Regions from separate parts of the Streptomyces sp. NPDC001231 genome, predicted to be linked through region 2. Evidence: predicted binding sites of a transcription regulator. Region 2 holds the regulator's gene; the other holds the start of a gene.

Region 1 (7,636 bases), on a different contig from region 2:
CCTCGCCCTTGCCCGGCACGGCCGGCAGGCGCGGCAGGATCTCGTCGCGGCGCACCACCCGGGCGCCCGCGGCGGCGGCCACCTCGAAGGTGCGGTCGGTGGAGCCGGAGTCGACGACGACGATCTCGTCGACGAGCGGGGCCCGCTCCACGAGGTCGCGGCGGATCACCGCGACGATGTCGCCGACCGTCGCCTCCTCGTTCAGCGCGGGCAGCACCACGGAGACCGACTGGCCGGTGCGCTGCTTCGCCGCCAGGATCTGGTGGAGCGACCGGTCGGCCACGGACCAGGAGCGGGTGGCCAGCCAGCGCTCGACTTCTTCCAGCACGGTCAGCGGCTCCTCACTGTTGTCTCGCGCTTCGGACGACTGACTCAACCGTCCTGGCCTTCCGTTACAGTCTGAACAACGCGGACGACCATCCCATGCCGGGGGTCACCTCCGCGTCACAACCGAATACAGCTCATCCAGAGGGGCAGAGGGACACGGCCCGATGAAGCCCCGGCAACCCTCCAGCCGGTTCTCGTATCGACTGCTGTGCGAGCACAGCCGATCGTCTTCGCGAGGCTCCCGGCTAGGGAAGGTGCCAAATCCGTCTCACGGCGAGATGCGTCGTGAGGAAGATGAGGAGAAAGGGCCTCGCCTCACATGGCTGTGCAGACCGTTGTAAGCAGCACCGACTCCACTGTGGACCTCGGCCCCGCCGCGGCGCTGAGCTGCCGCGAGTGCGGTCACCGCGTCCCCCTCGGCCCGGTCTTCGCCTGCGAGGAGTGTTTCGGCCCGCTGGAGATCGCCTACGACTTCTCGGCCTACGACACCGAGGAGCTGCGCAAGAGGATCGAAGCGGGCCCCGCGAACATCTGGCGCTACGCGCCGCTGCTGCCCGTCCCCGCGGACGTCGCCGGCAAGCCGAACCTGAACCCGGGCTGGACCAAGCTCGTCCGGGCCGACCGTCTCGCCCGCGAACTGGGGGTGACCGGCGGGCTGTACGTGAAGGACGACTCCGGCAACCCGACGCACTCCTTCAAGGACCGCGTGGTCGCCCAGGCGCTGGAGGCGGCCCGCGCCTTCGGCTTCACCACTCTCTCCTGCTCCTCGACCGGCAACCTGGCCGGCGCCGTCGGCGCCGCGGCCGCCCGCGCCGGACTGCGCTCCTGCGTGTTCATCCCGCACGACCTGGAGCAGGGCAAGGTCGTGATGGCCGCGATCTACGGCGGCGAACTCGTCGGCATCGAGGGCAACTACGACGACGTGAACCGTTTCTGCTCCGAGCTGATCGGCGATCCGGCCGGCGAGGGCTGGGGCTTCGTCAACGTCAACCTGCGGCCGTACTACGCCGAGGGTTCCAAGACGCTGGCGTACGAGATCTGCGAGCAGCTCGGCTGGCGGCTGCCGGACCAGATCGTCGTCCCGATCGCCTCGGGCTCCCAGCTCACCAAGGTCGACAAGGGCCTGCGGGAACTGATCGAGCTGGGGCTGGTCGAGGACAAGCCGTACAAGATCTTCGGCGCCCAGGCCGAGGGCTGCTCGCCGGTGTCCACCGCCTTCAAGGCCGGTCACGACATCGTGCGGCCGCAGAAGCCGAACACGATCGCCAAGTCCCTGGCCATCGGCAACCCGGCCGACGGCCCGTACGTCCTGGACATCGCGCGCCGCACCGGCGGTGCGGTGGAGGACGTGACCGACGAGCAGGTCGTCGACGCCATCAAGCTGCTGGCGCGGACCGAGGGCATCTTCGCCGAGACGGCGGGCGGTGTGACGGTCGGCGTGACGAAGAAGCTGGTCGAGGACGGTGTCCTCGATCCGACGAAGACCACCGTCGTCCTCAACACCGGCGACGGGCTGAAGACGCTGGACGCGGTGGCCGGCACCGGCCTGACCGCGACGATCCGTCCGACCCTGGACTCCTTCCGAGAGGCTGGCCTGGCATGAGCGTGACCGTTCGTATCCCCACCATCCTGCGCACCTACACCGGCGGCCGGGCCGAGGTGAGCGCCGAGGGCGCGACCCTGTCCGAGGTCATCTCGGACCTGGAGAAGAACCACACGGGCATCGCGGCACGGGTCCTGGACGACCAGGGCAAGCTGCGCCGCTTCGTCAACGTGTACGTCAACGACGACGACGTCCGGTTCGAGCAGGGCCTCGAGACGGTCACCCCGGACGGCGCGGGCGTCTCGATCATCCCGGCGGTCGCCGGCGGCTGATCATTACCTTCGGTAATCCTGGTCACGCAGAGTTCGTCGAATTGCCCCCTCCGCGAGAGAAGCGGAGGGGGCAATTCTGTGTGGTTGAGCGCGGTAGAGTTGGGGAACGCGCCCCCGAACTTCGAATCCGGGGCCACGGATTCTTGCCGCGGGCCCGGCAAGAAGTAGCCAAAGTCTGCGGGCCTTTTGCGGCATTTGCCTTGTTTGCGGGGCCCGACTTGCCCTGAATTCACGCGAATTCTCCCTATATTCCGGACCGCGTACGTCCAGATTTCTCGTCCGATTGACCTGTTGCAGACGGCAGTTGGACAGATACATTCAGCCGCGGTCGACGCGTTCCGGCGCACGCCCCCGATCCACGGGGGGTGAGGTCTGACCCGGGTCCGCGAAGTGTGGATCTGTGCAAGGGCCAGTAATAGGGGAGTTAGGCATGGCTCAGGGCACCGTCAAGTGGTTCAACGCGGAGAAGGGGTACGGCTTCATCGCGGTCGACGGTGGTGCGGACGTTTTCGTCCACTACAGCGCGATCCAGATGGACGGCTACCGCTCGCTGGAAGAGGGTCAGCGGGTCGAGTTCGAGATCTCGCAGGGCCAGAAGGGTCCGCAGGCCGACATGGTCCGCGTCACGGCCTGAATCGCGCGACCACCGCAAGCGACGTTCTTCTACAGAAGGGCCCGCACCTCCGCTGCCGGGGTGCGGGCCCTTCGCTGTGTCGGCGCACCTCACCGTCGGCGGTCGGCACGCCCGGGTCCGCGCACCGCGCGCTCGCACGGCCCGGCACACCCGTGTTCGCGCCCGGCTGAGTGCCCCGCCGACGCCCCGAAGGCGCTTGCACTCGGAGGGGTCGAGTGCTAATCATTGGCGTTAGCACTCTGAAGGTGAGAGTGACAACGAAGGACCGGGTCGGTGAGGCCACGGGCCGGGTGGGGCAAGGAACCTCCGGTCGGGGCCGTCCGTCGCGGGCGCGGGCGCGGTCCGAAGTAATCACCCCCAGTCCTGGGAGGACCACTTCACATGGCCAAGATCATCGCGTTCGACGAGGAGGCGCGGCGAGGCCTCGAGCGCGGCATGAACCAGCTCGCGGACGCCGTCAAGGTGACCCTCGGCCCCAAGGGCCGCAACGTCGTCCTCGAGAAGAAGTGGGGTGCCCCCACGATCACCAACGACGGTGTCTCCATCGCCAAGGAGATCGAGCTCGAGGACCCGTACGAGAAGATCGGCGCCGAGCTGGTCAAGGAAGTCGCCAAGAAGACGGACGACGTCGCCGGTGACGGTACGACCACCGCGACCGTTCTCGCCCAGGCCCTGGTCAAGGAAGGCCTGCGCAACGTCGCCGCCGGTGCCAACCCGATGGCCCTGAAGCGCGGTATCGAGAAGGCCGTCGAGGCCGTCTCCGCCGCCCTGCTCGACCAGGCCAAGGAGGTCGAGACCAAGGAGCAGATCGCCTCCACCGCCTCCATCTCCGCCGCCGACACCCAGATCGGCGAGCTCATCGCCGAGGCCATGGACAAGGTCGGCAAGGAAGGCGTCATCACCGTCGAGGAGTCGCAGACCTTCGGTCTGGAGCTCGAGCTCACCGAGGGCATGCGCTTCGACAAGGGCTACATCTCCGCCTACTTCGCGACCGACATGGAGCGCATGGAGGCGTCGCTCGAGGACCCGTACATCCTCATCGCCAACTCCAAGATCTCCTCGGTCAAGGACCTGCTCCCGCTCCTGGAGAAGGTCATGCAGTCGGGCAAGCCGCTGCTGATCATCGCCGAGGACGTCGAGGGCGAGGCCCTGTCGACCCTGGTCGTCAACAAGATCCGCGGCACCTTCAAGTCCGTCGCCGTCAAGGCCCCGGGCTTCGGTGACCGCCGCAAGGCCATGCTCGGCGACATCGCCATCCTCACGGGCGGCGAGGTCATCTCCGAGGAGGTCGGCCTCAAGCTGGAGAACGCGACCCTGGACCTCCTGGGCCGCGCCCGCAAGGTCGTCATCACCAAGGACGAGACCACCATCGTCGACGGCGCCGGCTCCTCCGACCAGGTCAACGGCCGGGTCAACCAGATCCGCGCCGAGATCGAGAACAGCGACTCGGACTACGACCGCGAGAAGCTGCAGGAGCGCCTGGCGAAGCTCGCCGGCGGTGTCGCGGTCATCAAGGCCGGTGCCGCCACCGAGGTGGAGCTCAAGGAGCGCAAGCACCGCATCGAGGACGCCGTGCGCAACGCCAAGGCGGCCGTCGAGGAGGGCATCGTCGCCGGTGGTGGCGTGGCCCTGCTCCAGACCACCAACGTCTTCGAGAAGCTGGAGCTCGAGGGTGACGAGGCGACCGGCGCGCAGGCCGTGAAGCTCGCCCTGGAGGCCCCGCTCAAGCAGATCGCCGTCAACGCCGGCCTCGAGGGCGGCGTCGTGGTGGAGAAGGTCCGCAACCTCACCCCGGGCCACGGCCTGAACGCCGCGACCGGTGAGTACGTCGACCTGGTCGCCGAGGGCATCATCGACCCGGCGAAGGTGACCCGTTCCGCGCTGCAGAACGCCGCCTCCATCGCCGCGCTGTTCCTCACCACCGAGGCCGTCATCGCCGACAAGCCGGAGAAGGCCGCCGCGCCGGCCGGCGGCGGCATGCCGGGCGGTGACATGGACTTCTGATCCCCTCGAGGATCGGATCCGTCCTTCACGTACCGAGGGCGGCACTCCCTGGAGACAGGGGGTGCCGCCCTCGGGCGTGTTCCGGGTCACAGGAGTGGATCGGCGGAATGCCGTGACAGGCCGGGCAGTTGACGCCGGTGCCCGGCTGACGCGTGTGCGCGCCGGCCGGTACCGACCACGATTCCGAGGAGCCCCCCCACGTGACCTCCACCGCCTCCGAGTCCGCTTCCGGATCCGCCTCCCGCGCGGCCGGGATCCTCTCCCGTCCCGTCACTCTGAACGGCCTCACCGTCCCCAACCGGATCGTGATGGCGCCGATGACCCGGATGTTCTCGCCGGACGGCGTCCCCGGCGAGGACGTGCTGTCGTACTACGCCCGCCGCGCCGCCGCGGGCGTCGGTCTGATCGTCACCGAGGGCACCTACGTGGGGCACGACTCGGCCGGGCAGAGCGACCGCGTGCCGCGCTTCCACGGCGAGGAGCAGCTCGCGGGCTGGGCCAAGGTGGCCGAGGCCGTACACGCGGCGGGCGGCACGATCGTGCCGCAGCTGTGGCACATCGGCATGGTGCGCCGGCCGGGCCAGCAGCCGTTCCCGGACGCGCCCGCGGTGGGCCCCTCCGGGCTGCGCGTCGGCGAGTCCGAGGTCACCGGCAGGGCGATGACGCGGACGGACCTGGACGACGTCATCGGCGCGTTCGCCGAGGCGGCCGCCGCCGCGGAGCGCCTCGGTTTCGACGGTGTGGAGCTGCACGGCGCCCACGGCTATCTGCTCGACCAGTTCCTCTGGGCGGGCACCAACCGCCGTACCGACGCCTACGGCGGCGATCCGGTGGCCCGTACGAAGTTCGCCGCCGAGATCGTGGCGGCGGTGCGCGAGTCCGTCTCGCCCGCCTTCCCGGTCCTCTTCCGCTACTCGCAGTGGAAGCAGGAGGCCTACGACGCCCGCCTGGCGGAGACCCCCGAGGAACTGGAGGCGATCCTGTCGCCGCTCGCGGCGGCCGGAGTGGACGTCTTCCACGCCTCCACGCGCCGCTACTGGCTGCCGGAGTTCGAGGGATCGGACCTCAACCTCGCGGGCTGGACGAAGAAGCTGACGGGCAAGCAGGTCATCACCGTCGGCTCGGTGGGTCTGGACGGCGACTTCATCAAGGCGTTCCAGGGCGAGGGCGCGGAGGTCGGCAGCCTCGACAACCTGCTGGACCGGCTGGAGCGCGACGAGTTCGACCTGGTGGCCGTGGGCCGCGCGCTGCTCCACGACCCCGAGTGGGCGGCGAAGGTGCTCGGCGGCCGCTTCGAGGAGCTGAAGCCGTACGACGCGGCGGCGCTGAAGACGCTGAGCTGAGCTGAGCTGAACCGAGCTGAGCCGGGCCGGGCCCGGGGGCTCGGACCCGGATGTGGGGGCGGTGGCTGCCGGAGGGCGGGCGCCGCCCCTCTGCCTGCCGCCCCTCTGCCTGCCGCCCCTCTGTCTGCCGGGTCTTCGCCTGCCGGGTCCGGGGCGGGTCTTCGTCCGGTGGGTCTTCCTGACGGGATTTCGCTTGCTTAAGTCAATCAATTCCAATTAAAGTTGCCTGAGTCAAGTACACCCGCTCTCCGACGGAGACCTTCCTTCATGTCCGACGCACTCGCCCGGCCCGCCACGGCCGGGCAATCCGCGCCCCGGCCCAACGCCGTCGTGGCCGTACTCGCCTTCGGCGGCATCGTGGTCTCGCTGATGCAGACCCTCGTGATCCCGATCATTCCCGAGCTGCCCCAGCTCCTGCACGCCTCGGCGTCGGACACCGTCTGGGCCGTCACCGCCACGCTGCTCGCCGCGGCCGTGGCCACCCCGGTCATGGGCCGCCTCGGCGACATGTACGGCAAGCGCCGCATGCTCCTGCTGAGCCTGGCCATGCTGGTGGCCGGCTCGGTCACGGCCGCGCTGAGCGACTCCCTCACGCCGTTGATCGTCGGCCGCGCCCTGCAGGGCCTCGCCTCCGGTGTCATCCCGCTCGGCATCAGCATCATGCGCGACGAACTGCCCGCCGAGCGGCTCGGTTCGGCGACCGCGATGATCAGCGCCTCGCTCGGCGTCGGCGGCGCCCTCGGGCTGCCCGCCGCCGCGCTGATCGCCGAGAACCTCGACTGGCACATGCTGTTCTGGGTCTCGGCCGGCCTGGGCGTCGTGGCGGCGGTGCTGGTGCTGGGCTTCGTGCCGGAGTCGGCTGTGCGCACCGGCGGCCGCTTCGACCTTCCCGGCGCGGTCGGTATGGCGGTGGGCCTGGTCTGCCTGCTGCTGGCGATCTCCAAGGGCGCCGACTGGGGCTGGGGCAGCGGCACGACCCTCGGCCTGTTCGCGGCGGCGGTCGTGGTGCTGGTCGCCTGGGGCCTGTTCGAACTGCGCGTCGATGCGCCCCTGGTGGATCTGCGCACCACGGCCCGCCGCCAGGTGCTGGTGACCAACCTCGCCTCGGTGGCCATCGGCTTCGCGATGTTCTCGATGTCCCTGGTCATCCCGCAGTTGCTGCAACTGCCCGCGCAGACCGGCTACGGCCTCGGCAAGTCGCTGCTGGCCTCCGGCCTGGTCATGGCCCCCTCGGGCCTGGTGATGATGGCCGTCGCCCCGGTGTCGGCGATCGTCTCGCGGACCAGGGGCCCCAAGGTGACGCTGATGATCGGCGCGCTGATCGTGGCCGCCGGCTACGGCCTCAACATCGTCCTGATGAGCCAGGTCTGGCACTTCGTCCTGACGTCCTGTGTGATCGGCGCCGGCATCGGCTTCACCTACGGCTCGATGCCCGCGCTCATCATGAGCGCCG
Region 2 (7,636 bases):
CCAACGCCGTCGTGCACGCGGGCACCGACGTCGAGCTGACCTGCCGGCTGGAGCCGGAGACCGGCGCCTGCGTGGTCGAGGTGTGCGACCACCACCCCTCGCGGGCCCTCCGCGACCACGGCTCCGGGGAACCGCACGAAACCCCGGAGTACGGCCGCGGCCTGCGGCTCGTCGCGACGCTCTGCGAGGCGTGGGGCGTCACCTACCGGGCCGGCGCCAAGACGGTGTGGGCGCGGCTGCCCGCCGAGGCCGGCCCGGCGGAGGAGGACGAGGACGCGGCGTACGGCGTGGAACGCGGGCTCGGCACCGCCGAGGTCCTCGCGCCCGCGCCCCAGGGCGCCGGGCGGGACCGGGACTGGCTGGGGCGCGGCGCGCTGTCCTTCCTCGCGGAGGCCTCCGACCTGCTCGCCGGACAGCTCGACGAGGACCTGGTCGCCTCGCTCACCGGACAGCTGCTCGTACCCCGGCTGGCCGACTGGTGCGCGGTGTGGCTGGAGGACGAGTCCACCGGCCGGTGGGGACCCTCGCGCTGGAGCGGAGCCGAGGGCGGCGGAGGCTGGAACGACGGGACCGGCGCGGCCGGGCCGCGGCTCGCCCGTGTCTGGCACGGCAGCGAGGGCCGGATCGAGGAACTGCGCCGAGTCCTGGAGAAGGACCCGCCGCGCCCCACCGACGGCCTGCGGTCCGGGCCCGCCGCCCATCCCTGGCCCGGGGAGGCACTCGGCCCGCACGCGGCCCACGGCGCGGCGCTGGCGTACCGCCTGATCGCAGGCGGCCGTCCGCTGGGCACGCTGGTCATCGGGCGGACCGGGCTGCTCCGCTTCCCCGACGAGGTCACCGGGCTGATCGAGGACCTCAGCCGCCGGGTCGCCCTCGCCATCGGCGCGGCCCGGCAGTACGCCCGCCAGGCCACCATCAGCGCCGTGCTCCAGCGCGGCCTGCTGCCCGGCGCGGTGGCCGAGATCCCCGGTCTGCGCAGCGCGCTGGTGTACGAGCCGTGCGACAAGGGCGGCCCGAGCGGTGACTTCTACGACCTCTTCCCGGCCGGCCACGGCCGCTGGTGCTTCGCCGTCGGCGACGTGCAGGGCAAGGGTCCCGAGGCCGCCGTCGTCATCGGGCTCGCCCGCCCCTGGCTGCGGCTGCTGGCCCGCGAGGGCTACGGCGTCGCCGACGTCCTGGACCGCCTCAACCAGCTCCTCCTCGACGACGCCACCGAGGCCTCCGACGCCGCCGCGCGCGCCCTGGTGGCGGCCGGCGGACGCACCCCGGTCCCCGTCGACACCCAGACCCGGTTCCTGTCCCTGCTGTACGGCGAGCTGGTCCCCTTCGACGGCGGCGTGCGCTGCACCCTCGCCTCCGCCGGGCACCCGCTGCCGCTGGTCCTCGGGCGCGAGGGCGGCGTCCGCACGGTGGCCCGGCCGCAGGCGCTGCTCGGGGTGATCGAGGACGAGACGTACGCCTGCGAGACCTTCGAGCTGCGGCCGGGTGACACCCTGCTGTGTGTCACCGACGGCGTCACCGAGCGGCGCTCCGGCTCCCGCCAGTTCGACGACGGCGACGGCCTCGCCACGGCCCTCGCCGGCTGCGCCGGGCTCGACGCGGAACCGATCGCCGAGCGCATCCGCCGACTCGTGCACGACTTCGGCACGGGCCCACCGGAGGACGACCTGGCCCTGCTGGTACTCCAGGCCGAATGCGACTAGCGCACCGCACCGCCCACCCTGGCCCCAGTTCTGCGGGCCGGGCTTCTTTCGTGGTGCTGGACAATGGGAGGTATGCCTTCCGCACTTCCCGATGGTGAGTCCGTTCCCGATGACGGTGCGCTGCCCGTGGACGCGCTCGCCGGGGCGGCCGACCGGCCCCTCGGGTTCTATCTGCACGTCCCCTACTGCGCGACCCGCTGCGGCTACTGCGACTTCAACACGTACACCGCCACCGAGCTGCGCGGCACCGGCGGGGTGCTCGCCTCCCGTGACAACTACGCCGGGACGCTGACCGACGAGGTCCGCCTCGCCCGCAAGGTGCTCGGCGACGACCCGCGCGAGGTCCGCACGGTCTTCGTCGGCGGCGGCACGCCCACGCTGCTGGCCGCGGACGACCTGGTGCGGATGCTGGGGGCGATCCGCGACGAGTTCGGCCTCGCGGCCGACGCCGAGATCACGACGGAGGCCAACCCGGATTCGGTCGACCCCGCCTACCTGGCCACGCTCCGCGAGGGCGGCTTCAACCGGATCTCCTTCGGCATGCAGAGCGCCCGGCAGCACGTGCTCAGGATCCTCGACCGCACGCACACGCCCGGCCGCCCCGAGGCCTGTGTGGGCGAGGCCCGCGCCGCCGGCTTCGAGCACGTCAACCTCGACCTGATCTACGGCACCCCAGGCGAGTCCGACGACGACTGGCGGGCCTCGCTGGACGCGGCCCTCGGCGCCGGCCCCGACCACGTCTCGGCGTACGCCCTGATCGTGGAGGAGGGCACCCAGCTCGCCCGTCGGATCCGGCGCGGGGAGATCCCGATGACGGACGACGACGTGCACGCCGACCGCTACCTGATCGCCGAGGAGACGCTGACCGCGGCGGGCTTCGAGTGGTACGAGGTGTCCAACTGGGCCACCTCGGAAGCCGGCCGCTGCCTGCACAACGAGCTGTACTGGCGCGGCGCCGACTGGTGGGGCGCGGGACCCGGCGCGCACAGCCACGTGGGGGGCGTGCGCTGGTGGAACGTGAAGCATCCGGGGGCGTACGCGGCAGCCCTGGCGGCAGGCCGCTCCCCGGGCGCCGGCCGGGAACTCCTTACGGAGGAGGACCGCCGGGTGGAGCGCATCCTGCTGGAACTGCGGCTGCGGGAGGGCGTCCCGCTGGACCTGCTGCGCCCGGACGGCCTCGCCGCGTCCCGGCGCGCGCTGTCCGACGGGCTGCTCCAGGAAGGGCCGTACGAGGCGGGGCGTGCCGTGCTCACCCTGCGGGGCCGGCTGCTGGCGGACGCGGTGGTGCGGGATCTGGTGGATTGATCACTCCACAAGGGACAGCAGAGGACGAAGTTCGGCGATCCGCTGACACTCGATGCCCTCGGTATCGAACTCGACACCAGCCGATTCGGCACGTTGCCCGACGTCAAGCCCCACCGCTGGCCGTTGCCGTGACGAAATCGATCAGCTCCTCCACCCGCCCGAGCAGCTCCGGCTCCAGGTCCTTGTAGGACCGCACGTGGGACAGGATCCGCTGCCAGGCCGCGCCCGTGTTCTCCGGCCAGCCCAGGGCGCGGCACACACCCGTCTTCCAGTCCTGGCCGCGCGGGACGCGGGGCCAGGACCCGATCCCGAGCGAGGAGGGCTTCACGGCCTCCCAGACGTCGATGTAGGGGTGGCCGACCACCAGCGCGTGCTCGCTGGTCACCGACTCGGCGATGCGCCACTCCTTGCTGCCGGGCACCAGGTGGTCCACGAGGACGCCGAGGCGGGCGTCCGGACCGGGCGCGAACGCCTCGACGATCGCCGGCAGGTCGTCCACGCCCTCCAGGTACTCCACGACCACGCCCTCGACGCGCAGGTCGTCGCCCCACACCTTCTCGACCAGTTCGGCGTCGTGCCGGCCCTCGACGTAGATGCGCCCGGCGCGGGCCACGCGCGCGCGTGCCTCGGGCACGGCGACCGAACCGGATGCCGTACGGGTGGGCCGTACCGGGCCGGACGACGGCTTCACCAGGGTGACCACCCGGCCCTCCAGCAGGAAGCCGCGGGGCGCGAGCGGGAACACCCGGTGCTTGCCGAAACGGTCCTCCAGTGTCACCGTGCCCGCCTCGCAGCGGATCACCGCCCCGCAGAAGCCGGTCCCGGGCTCCTCCACGACCAGACCCGGCTCGGCGGGAACCTCCGGCACGGGCCGGGGCTTCTTCCAGGGCGGAGTGAGGTCGGGCGAATACTGGCGCATTCGAGTGACGATATGGACAGGCCCGAGTCCGATCAGGACGACACGCCGAAGCGCGCGGCCAGGGCGTCCCGCTGGGCGCGGACGAAGGCGGCGTCCACCACCGCTCCGTGACCGGGAACGTACAGAGCGTCCTCGCCGCCGAGCGCCAGCAGCCGGTCGAGGGCGGCGGGCCACCGGGACGGCACGGCGTCCGGGCCCGCCTGGGGCTCGCCGGACTCCTCGACCAGGTCCCCGCAGAACACCACGGTCGGGTCGCCCGGCACCACCACCGCGAGATCGTGCGTGGAGTGCGCCGGGCCCATGTTCGCCAGCAGCACCTCCCGCCCGCCACCGAGCCGGAGGGTGAGCCGGTCGCGGACCTCGCGGCCGGGCCGTACCAGGGCGTCCGCCGCCTCCTCGGCCGCCTTGGCGTCCAGCCCCTGGCGCACCGCGTCCCCGCGCAGCTCAGCGCGCTCACCGCTGTCACCGAACACCGCGTCCGCGCCCTCGGCGGCGAAGATCTCCGCGCCGTCGAACTCCGCCGCCCCGAAGATGTGGTCGAAGTGGGGGTGGGTGAGCGCGAGATGTGTCACATCACCACCGGCGAGCGCCCGCGCCCACGCACGCAACCGTGCGCCCTCCGCGTGGCTCGAACCCGCGTCGACCATCAGCGCGGCGCCCTCCCCGACGACCAGCCCGGCCGTGCAGTCCCATCCGGGCAGGCGGCACCGCCCCACCCCGTCCGCCAGCCGTTCCCATTCCAGTTCTTCCCGAGGGGCTTCCCGCGCATCCGTCATGGGGCGACGCTAGCGGTGATGCCTGCCGGGTACGACATCCCGGCCGATCCCGGGTGATCCCGGTCCCGACCTCGTAGTCCGTCGCGGCCCGGCCTTGCCGGGGGCGTACCCGGCGGCCGTACACTGGGCCGGGTAGAGCTGGCACTCGTATGCGCAGAGTGCCAGGCGGGTGGCCGAGGAACGACCCTGGAGGTGTGCGCGATGCTCAGCGAGCGGCGGCTTCAGGTGCTGCGCGCCATCGTCCAGGACTACGTCGGCACCGAGGAGCCGGTGGGCTCCAAGGCCCTCACCGAGCGGCACAGCCTGGGCGTCTCACCGGCCACGGTCCGCAACGACATGGCGGCCCTGGAGGACGAGGGCTACATCGCCCAGCCGCACACCAGTGCCGGCCGTATCCCCACCGACAAGGGGTACCGCCTGTTCGTCGACAAGCTGGCCGAGGTCAAGCCGATGACCGCGCCCGAGCGGCGTGCCATCCAGAACTTCCTCGACGGCGCCGTCGACCTCGACGACGTGGTGGCCCGCACGGTACGGCTGCTCGCCCAGCTGACCCGGCAGGTCGCCGTCGTGCAGTACCCGTCGCTGACCCGTTCGACCGTGCGGCACGTGGAGCTGCTTGCCCTCGCGCCCGCGCGCGTGATGCTCGTGCTGATCACGGACACCGGCCGGGTCGAGCAGCGGATGGTCGACTGCCCGGCGCCCTTCGGGGAGACCTCCCTGGCCGATCTGCGGGCGCGGCTGAACAGCCGGGTCGCGGGCCGCCGTTTCACGGACGTCCCGCACCTCGTGGAGGACCTGCCCGACGGCTTCGACGTCGAGGACCGGGGTACGGTCTCGACCGTGCTGTCCACCCTCCTGGAGACGCTCGTCGAGGAGAACGAGGAGCGGCTGGTCATCGGCGGCACCGCCAACCTCACCCGCTTCGCGCACGACTTCCCGCTCACGATCCGGCCCGTTCTGGAGGCGCTGGAGGAGCAGGTCGTGATGCTGAGGCTGCTCGGTGAGACGCAGAATCCGGGCATGACCGTGCGCATCGGTCACGAGAACGCCCACGAAGGACTCAACTCCACGTCCATCGTGTCGGTCGGCTACGGTTCGGGCGGCGAGGCAGTGGCCAAGCTCGGCGTGGTCGGACCGACCCGCATGGATTACCCGGGAACGATGGGAGCGGTACGCGCAGTGGCACGGTACGTCGGACAGATCCTGGCGGAGTCGTAGGTGGCCACGGACTACTACGCCGTTCTCGGCGTGCGCCGTGACGCGTCGCAGGAAGAGATCAAGAAGGCCTTCCGGCGGCTCGCGCGCGAGCTGCACCCGGACGTCAACCCGGATCCGAAGACCCAGGAGCGGTTCAAGGAGATCAACGCCGCCTACGAGGTGCTCTCCGACCCGCAGAAGAAGCAGGTCTACGATCTCGGCGGCGACCCCCTCTCGCAGGCCGGCGCGGCCGGCGCGAGCGGCTTCGGGGCCGGTTCCTTCGGGAACTTCTCCGACATCATGGACGCCTTCTTCGGCACGGCGTCGCAGCGCGGACCGCGTTCGCGCACGCGCCGGGGCCAGGACGCGATGATCCGGCTCGAGGTCGAGCTGGACGAGGCGGCCTTCGGTACCACGAAGGACATCCAGGTCGACACGGCCGTCGTCTGCAACACGTGCAGCGGCGAGGGCGCGGCCCCGGGCACCACCGCGCAGACATGTGACATGTGCCGCGGCCGGGGTGAGGTCTCGCAGGTCACCCGGTCCTTCCTGGGCCAGGTCATGACGTCGCGTCCGTGCCCCCAGTGCCAGGGCTTCGGCACGGTGGTGCCCACCCCGTGCCCGGAGTGCGCCGGCGACGGCCGCATCCGCGCCCGCCGCACCCTGACCGTGAAGATCCCGGCCGGTGTGGACAACGGCACGCGCATCCAGCTCGCGGGCGAGGGCGAGGTCGGCCCCGGCGGCGGCCCGGCCGGCGACCTGTACGTCGAGATCCACGAGCTGCCGCACTCGACCTTCCAGCGGCGCGGCGACGACCTGCACTGCACGGTCACCATCCCGATGACCGCGGCGGCCCTCGGCACCAAGGTGCCGCTGGAGACCCTGGACGGCCTGGAGGAGGTCGACATCCGCCCGGGCACCCAGTCCGGCCAGTCGATCCCGCTGCACGGCCGGGGCGTCACGCACCTGCGCGGCGGCGGCCGGGGCGACCTCATCGTCCACGTCGAGGTCCAGACCCCGACCAAGCTCGACCCCGAGCAGGAACGCCTGCTGCGCGAGCTCTCCAAGCTGCGCGGCGAGGAACGCCCACAGGGGCAGTTCCAGCCGGGGCAGCAAGGTCTGTTCTCGCGGTTGAAGGACGCGTTCAACGGTCGTTGAGGCGGGGCTGGGGTCGGCCGGGGGTCCCCGGGGGTTGTCCCCCGGGCAGGCACGGTCAGCCGGGGCAGCAAGGTCTGTTCTCGCGGTTGAAGGACGCGTTCAACGGTCGTTGAGGCGGGGCCGGGGTCGGCCGGGTTCGGTGGTTGGGTCGGAAGGGATTCCTCCGGCATATGTCGGAGGTCGCCCGGATTCGGACCCGTCAGGAGGACGTGACAACATGCCGTCATGTCCTCCGCACTGACCGATCTCTTCCCGCACCCGATCGTGCAGGCGCCGATGGCGGGCGGTCCCGCGGTGCCGCCGCTCGCCGCGGCGGTGTCCGATGCCGGCGGACTGGGATTCCTCGCCGCCGGTTACAAGACCGCCGACGGCATGTACCAGGAGATCAAGCAGCTGCGCGGACTGACCGGCCGCCCCTTCGGCGTCAACGTGTTCATGCCGCAGCCGGAGAGCGCCGAGACCGGCGCCGTCGACCTCTACGCCCACCAGCTCGCCGGCGAGCCCGGCTGGTACGAGACCGAACTCGGCGACCCGGAGTCCGGACGCGACGACGGCTACGACGCCAAGCTCGCCGTGCT

Evidence for each region. Region 2 encodes HrcA, which represses chaperone genes, less so after heat shock. Its sites were predicted from a motif close to TTNGCACTCNGNNNNNCNGAGTGCNAA; they were not measured.
Region 1: groL (chaperonin GroEL) is a predicted target of HrcA. The motif match lies at 3,032-3,058, and genes of this name have one in related genera.

What each region holds. Positions count from the first base shown of each region.
Region 1 covers NZ_JBIAXS010000007.1:120,211-127,846, forward strand. Annotated here, with positions in the region: gene ACFY3J_RS10985 (glucosyl-3-phosphoglycerate synthase) at 1-328, opposite strand, end outside; SAM riboswitch class I at 459-628, shown strand; gene thrC (threonine synthase) at 647-1,930, shown strand; gene ACFY3J_RS10995 (MoaD/ThiS family protein) at 1,927-2,202, shown strand; gene ACFY3J_RS11000 (cold-shock protein) at 2,633-2,836, shown strand; gene groL (chaperonin GroEL) at 3,218-4,840, shown strand; gene ACFY3J_RS11010 (NADH:flavin oxidoreductase) at 5,041-6,183, shown strand; gene ACFY3J_RS11015 (MFS transporter) at 6,451-7,636, shown strand, end outside.
Region 2 covers NZ_JBIAXS010000001.1:234,046-241,681, reverse strand. Annotated here, with positions in the region: gene ACFY3J_RS01130 (SpoIIE family protein phosphatase) at 1-1,703, shown strand, start outside; gene hemW (radical SAM family heme chaperone HemW) at 1,776-3,008, shown strand; gene ACFY3J_RS01120 (DUF3097 domain-containing protein) at 3,112-3,927, opposite strand; gene ACFY3J_RS01115 (MBL fold metallo-hydrolase) at 3,960-4,703, opposite strand; gene hrcA (heat-inducible transcriptional repressor HrcA) at 4,905-5,921, shown strand; gene dnaJ (molecular chaperone DnaJ) at 5,922-7,058, shown strand; gene ACFY3J_RS01100 (nitronate monooxygenase) at 7,284-7,636, shown strand, end outside.